2 regions of the Agrobacterium sp. GD03872 genome follow, and region 1 is predicted to be linked to the other one. Evidence: predicted binding sites of a transcription regulator. Region 1 holds the regulator's gene; the other holds the start of a gene.

Region 1 (3,413 bases):
CGCTCTCCCGAATTGCGCGCGCCCTGCGCGACCCCGAACTGGTGGCCAAGCTGCGCGCCACCGATTCAGACACGGCAATCTATGCCTTCCTCAATCAGGAACAGGCGACGGCGGCTTGATCGCAGGCCTCCCCCCAGTTTGATAGCAATAAAAAACGCGCCCTGAAGGCGCGTTTTTTATGACATAAGGACAAATGCCTTACGCGTCTTTTTCATTGAGAGACGATGTGCCCGGCTCTGCCGATGCGGCGGTCTCGACCTTGGGGCCGCCCTTGGCGACACCGACCATGGCGGGGCGCAGCACGCGATCGCCGATGGTGAAACCAGCCTGAACCACCTGCAGCACGGTATTGTTGGGAACCGCCGTATTCGGAATTTCGAACATGGCCTGATGGAAATTCGGGTCGAACTTCTGGCCCTCGGCGTCGATCTTCTTCACGCCGTGGCGTTCCAGCGTCGACAACATCGAACGCTCGGTCATCTCGACGCCTTCGATGAGACCGTTGAGACCGGCTTCGCCATTGGTCTTGAGTTCATCGGGAATGGCCTCAAGCGCACGGCGAAGATTATCGGAAACGGCGAGCATATCGCGCGCAAAACCGGCCAGCGAATAGGTCTTGGCATCCTTGACATCGCGTTCCGTACGGCGGCGAAGATTGTCCATTTCGGCGGCAAGGCGCAGGAACTTGTCACGCAGATCGGCATTTTCGGCCTTCAGCAGCTCGACCTGATCGGGTTCGGCAGCATCCATGGGCTCTTCCCCGGCAAGCGCGGGTTCGACAAGCTCTTCGGCGATATCCGCGTCAGGTCCGGGCTTTTTTGTATCGTCGGTCATGACGTTCTCCAGATTTGAATGTTGTTGGTTGCGCCCGATATCGAGCTTTGACGGGCAAAAATCAAGGCTTGCAGCGAAAAGCTTGCCGCATTCGCTGACCTTGCGGGTCTGTCCTATCTCTGCTTGCGGGAAATGCGGGCCATGATCTGCGCGGTATAATCCACCATCGGCACGATACGGGCGTAGTTCAGCCGGGTCGGGCCGATGACGCCGACCGCACCCACGACACGATTATCCTCATCGCGATAAGGCGCAACGATCAGCGAGGAACCGGAGAGTGAAAACAGCTTGTTTTCCGAGCCGATGAAAATCCTGACCCCCGAGCCGCTTTCCGCAAGGTTGAGGATTTCAATGAGGTTTTCCTTGCGCTCGAGATCGTCGAACAGCAGGCGCACCCGGTCGATATCTTCTTCACCGGCGAGACCCTCGAGCAGGTTGGAGCGCCCACGAACGATGAGACGACCGAGTTTGCCCTCCTCATTGTCACCCGCCCACATGGCAAGCCCCCGTTCCACGAGGTCCTGCGCCAATATGCCGAGTTCCGATTGCAGCTCCGCCCGCTGCGTCTGAAACTGGCCGCGCAGCTCCTGCAGCGTCTGGCCGGACAAATGGGCATTGATGAAATTCGCTGCCTCGGTCAATTGCGACGAGGAAATGCCGGCCGGTAGTTCGATGATGCGGTTTTCGACCTGATTATGGTCACCCACCAGCACGGCGAGCGCCTTGGTGGGCTCCAGCCTTATGAACTCCACATGTTTGAGGATGACATCGTTCTTGGCGGTCAGCACGAGGCCTGCCCCGCGCGACATGCCTGACAGCATGCGGCTCGCCTCCGTCAACAGCCCTTCCAGCGACTGCTCATGCCCGGCAACGGGACCGATCTGACGGTCGATAGTCGCCCTTTCCTCGGCGGGAAGATCGCCCACCTGCATGAAGGCATCGACAAAGAAGCGCAGCCCCGTCTGAGTGGGCAGACGCCCGGCGCTGATATGCGGCGAATAGATGAGACCAAGCTCTTCGAGATCGCTCATGACATTGCGGACGGAGGCGGGTGACAGCGACATCGGCAACAGCCGCGACAGGCTGCGCGATCCGAGCGGCTCGCCCGTATCGAGATAGCCTTCAACGATGCGCCGGAAAATTTCCCGAGACCGTTCATCCAGCAACGATGCCTGATCTTTTGATAGCGGTGCGGAAAAACCCATTTCGTCCGTTCTTTGTCGTTCAAACCAGCTTGCATCAATATAATGCGTTGCAACGCCGCGGCAAAATGGAAATTGGCTTTGCAAAAGCCCGGACCTCGCCTTAGAAGGCAGGGACCAACATGGAGAGTGGATCATATGCGGCCTTCAGGCAGAAAAACCGACCAGATGCGCAAGGTTTCCTTCGAGCGCAATTTCTCGAAACATGCCGAAGGCTCCTGTCTCGTGAAATTCGGCGACACGCATGTGCTCGTCACCGCAAGCCTTGAAGAAAAGACGCCGCCATGGCTGCGCAACAGCGGCAAGGGCTGGGTCACCGCCGAATACGGCATGCTGCCGCGTTCCACCCATGAGCGCATGAAACGCGAAGCCGCTTCCGGCAAGCAGGGTGGCCGCACGCAGGAAATCCAGCGCCTCATCGGCCGCTCGCTGCGCGCGGTCGTCGATCTGCAGGCGCTCGGCGAGCGCCAGATCAGCATCGACTGCGACGTCATCCAGGCCGATGGCGGCACCCGCACCGCTTCCATCACCGGCGCATGGATTGCTTTGCATGATTGCCTGAAATGGATGGAAACCCGCAACATGATCAAGGTCGAGAAGGTTCTGAAGGACCATATCGCCGCGATCTCCTGCGGTATCTTCGCCAATCAGCCGGTGATCGATCTCGATTATCTCGAGGATTCTTCCGCCGAGACCGATGCGAATTTCGTCATCACCGGCTCCGGCGGTATCGTCGAGGTTCAGGGAACGGCGGAAGGCGCGCCTTTCTCCGAGGAAGAGTTCCTGACGCTGCTCGGTCTTGCCAAGGCGGGATGCAGCGAACTGGTCACCCTCCAGAAGCAGGCTATCGCCTGAGCCGACAGGAAAACGTCATGCGCAAGCTCGATACCAGAACGATCGTCGTCGCCAGCCACAACAAGGGCAAGATCGCCGAAATCGCCGATCTGATCGGGCCTTTCGGCTTCTCCGCCAAATCCGCGGCGGAGCTGAACTTTGTCGAGCCTGACGAAACGGGTACGACCTTCGAGGAAAACGCCGCCATCAAGGCGCTTGCCTCCGCCAAGGCGTCCGGCCTTCCGGCTTTGTCCGACGATTCCGGTCTTGTCATCGACGCGCTTGACGGTGCGCCCGGTGTCTACACCGCCAATTGGGCGGAGACGGCCGACGGCACCCGCGACTTTACCATGGCCATGCAGAAGGTCGAGGATGCGCTGGCCGAACGGGGCGTATCGAAGCCGGAAGATCGCACCGGCCGCTTCGTCAGCGTGCTGTGCCTGGCCTGGCCGGACGGGCATCTCGAATATTTCCGCGGCGAGGTGGAAGGCACGGTGGTGTGGCCGCCGCGCGGAACAAGCGGTTTCGGTTACGATCCGGTCT
Region 2 (3,413 bases), on a different contig from region 1:
GATGCGGCTCGAAGGTCAGCACCAGCGCGGGAACGCCACGGGCTTCCGCCAGCTCCAGGGCACGATCCAGCACAGCCCGGTGGCCGCGATGCACGCCGTCGAAATTGCCGATGGCGATGACGCCGCCGCGAAGAGCTTCCGGCAGCGGCTCCCTTTTTTCATTGCGGTGAAAGACGGTCATGGCAATCGATCCATTCCTGTGCCAGCTATTCCTCAGGCAAGACGTCCTCAGGCGAGACGGGGCATCCACCAGCCGGGAGCAGCACCCTGCCCCTTGAGATAGGCGTTCAGAAGCGCCTCGTCCGTCTGGCCGTTCAGCGTATATTCGGCGGCGTGAATGCCGCCGCTGATATAAAGAAGGTTGAGACCGCTCGCAATCGCGCCCTTCACATCCGTCGGCATGCCATCGCCGATGGCGAGCACGCGATCCCTGGGGAAGGCGCCGCGCACCTCTTTGGCCGCCGCGAGGCAGGCTTCATAAATCGGCGCATGCGGCTTGCCGGCAATGCGAACTTCGCCGCCGAGCTGTTCGTAATAAGCGGCCATGGCGCCGGCGCAGGGAATGATGCGCTCGCCGCGCTCCACCACCAGATCGGGATTGGCGCAGATCATCGGCACGTTGCGGGCAATGAAGCCCTTGAGCATTTCGGTATAATCCTCTGGCGTCTCCGTCTCGTCGTCGAAGAAGCCGGTGCAGACCACGGACTGCGCTTCCGCCTCGCCGACGTTTTCGACATCGAGACCGTCCAGCAGCGGCAGATCCCGCTCCGGGCCGAGCAGGAAAACTTTTTTCGGACCTTCCGCGATCAGGCCGCGCGTGACATCGCCGGAAGTGATGATACGGTCATAGGCGTCATCCGGCACGCCGAGAGCGCGAAGCGTCTCGATAACGCCGGAAGCGGGACGCGGCGCATTGGTGATGAGAACCACGGTCTTGCCGGCCTTGCGCGCTTCGTGCAGCGCCACCGTCGCAGCCGGGAAGGCGCTGACGCCATTGTGCAGCACGCCCCAGACATCCGAAAGAATAACGTCGAACCCATCAGTGATTTCGCCGAGAGTGAGAATGCGATGGGCCATGAGATGTTTTCCGGATGCGAGAAGAGGGTGAGCGTCACATCGCAAAGCGGGACGCCAATGGCAAGGAAAAAAGCGCCGCCAGACCGGTCTTTGGCCCGCCTGACGCAGCATGAACACAAATGCCCCTTAGATGCGATGCGGCGGAAACGCGCGAAAAGAATGTCGTCGTGGCGCGCATCCGCGCATGGGAAATTTCTGTCATGGAACGCTGATAACCATAAGCCATGAAATTTTTCAGACAGGGCGTTCTTGACTCCGGCAGATGCCCTCCTTATCTCCGTTCCGCTGGCACTCGATAAAGGAGAGTGCTAACACCCATCAGGCGGGCTGCAAAAGCTCGCGCAGTCATTTGATCGAGGGATTAGACAATGACAAGCACCAATTTCCGCCCGCTTCACGATCGCGTCGTCGTTCGTCGCGTTGAGTCCGAAGAAAAGACCAAGGGCGGCATCATCATTCCCGATACCGCCAAGGAAAAGCCGCAGGAAGGCGAAATCGTCGCCGTCGGTTCCGGCGCACGTGACGAGGCCGGCAAGGTCGTCGCTCTCGACGTCAAGGTTGGCGATCGCGTTCTGTTCGGCAAGTGGTCGGGCACCGAAGTCAAACTCAACGGCGAAGACCTTCTGATCATGAAGGAAGCCGACATCATGGGCATCATCGGCTGATTTCGGCCGACCCATCGTTTCCTTAAATTCCAAGCCGGACCCGATCCGGCCATTCGAAACCAGGAGTTTTGAAAATGGCAGCCAAAGAAGTAAAATTCGGCCGCACAGCACGCGAAAAGATGCTCAAGGGCGTCGACGTTCTTGCTGATGCAGTAAAGGTCACCCTCGGCCCGAAGGGTCGTAACGTCGTTATCGACAAGTCCTTCGGCGCTCCGCGCATCACCAAGGACGGCGTTTCCGTCGCCAAGGAAATCGAACTGGAAGACAAGTTCGAGAACATGGGCGCACAGCTCGTTCGCGAAGTTGCCTCCAAGACCAACGACATCGCCGGTGACGGCACCACCACCGCGACCGTTCTGGCCCAGGCCATCGTTCGCGAAGGTTCCAAGGCAGTTGCTGCCGGCATGAACCCGATGGACCTGAAGCGCGGCATCGATCTGGCCGTTGCTGAAGTCGTCAAGGACCTTCAGGCCAAGGCCAAGAAGATCAACACGTCTGAAGAAGTTGCGCAGGTCGGCACGATCTCCGCAAACGGCGAGCGTCAGATCGGTCTCGACATTGCTGAAGCAATGCAGAAGGTCGGCAACGAAGGCGTCATCACCGTTGAAGAAGCCAAGACCGCTGAAACCGAACTCGAAGTCGTCGAAGGCATGCAGTTCGACCGCGGCTACCTGTCGCCCTACTTCGTGACCAACCCGGAAAAGATGGTTGCGGACCTCGAAGACGCATACATCCTCCTGCACGAAAAGAAGCTCTCGAACCTTCAGGCCATGCTGCCGGTTCTCGAAGCTGTCGTTCAGACCGGCAAGCCGCTCGTCATCATCGCTGAAGACGTCGAAGGCGAAGCTCTTGCAACGCTCGTCGTCAACAAGCTGCGTGGCGGCCTCAAGATCGCTGCCGTCAAGGCTCCTGGCTTCGGCGACCGCCGCAAGGCCATGCTGGAAGACATCGCCATCCTGACCGGTGGTACCGTCATTTCCGAAGACCTCGGCATCAAGCTCGAAAACGTTACCCTCGACATGCTCGGCAAGTCGAAGAAGGTTTCGATCTCCAAGGAAAACACCACGATCGTTGACGGCGCCGGCCAGAAGTCCGACATCGAAGGTCGTGTTGCCCAGATCAAGGCCCAGATCGAAGAAACCACCTCCGACTACGACCGCGAAAAGCTGCAGGAACGTCTTGCCAAGCTCGCTGGCGGCGTTGCCGTTATCCGCGTTGGCGGTTCGACGGAAGTCGAAGTGAAGGAAAAGAAGGACCGCATCGACGACGCTCTCAACGCGACGCGCGCTGCCGTTCAGGAAGGCATCGTACCGGGCGGCGGCGTTGCCCTGCTGCGTTCCTCCACGAAGATCACCGCCAAGGGTGCAAACGACGACCAGGAAGCTGGCATCAACATCGTGCGCAAGGCTCTGCAGGCTCTGGTTCGCCAGATCGCAGAAAACGCTGGTGACGAAGCTTCCATCGTTGTTGGCAAGATCCTCGACAAGAACGAAGACAACTACGGCTACAACGCCCAGACCGGCGAATATGGCGACCTGATCCAGCTCGGCATCGTCGACCCGGTCAAGGTTGTTCGCACGGCTCTGCAGAACGCAGCTTCGGTTGCTTCGCTGCTGATCACCACCGAAGCCATGATCGCCGAGCTTCCGAAGAAGGAAGCTGCAATGCCGG

Evidence for each region. Region 1 encodes HrcA, which represses chaperone genes, less so after heat shock. Its sites were predicted from a motif close to GTTAGCACTCNCNNNNNGNGAGTGCTAAC; they were not measured.
Region 2: the regulator HrcA is predicted to act here: its motif matches at 1,362-1,390, upstream of groES (co-chaperone GroES).

Annotation. Positions count from the first base shown of each region.
Region 1 covers NZ_JAOCCY010000002.1:406,051-409,463, reverse strand. Annotated here, with positions in the region: gene ptsN (PTS IIA-like nitrogen regulatory protein PtsN) at 1-119, shown strand, start outside; gene grpE (nucleotide exchange factor GrpE) at 199-834, opposite strand; gene hrcA (heat-inducible transcriptional repressor HrcA) at 948-2,039, opposite strand; gene rph (ribonuclease PH) at 2,175-2,891, shown strand; gene rdgB (RdgB/HAM1 family non-canonical purine NTP pyrophosphatase) at 2,909-3,413, shown strand, end outside.
Region 2 covers NZ_JAOCCY010000029.1:7,879-11,291, reverse strand. Annotated here, with positions in the region: gene N5D22_RS26725 (bifunctional riboflavin kinase/FAD synthetase) at 1-181, opposite strand, end outside; gene N5D22_RS26720 (TIGR01459 family HAD-type hydrolase) at 229-1,077, opposite strand; gene groES (co-chaperone GroES) at 1,446-1,742, shown strand; gene groL (chaperonin GroEL) at 1,817-3,413, shown strand, end outside.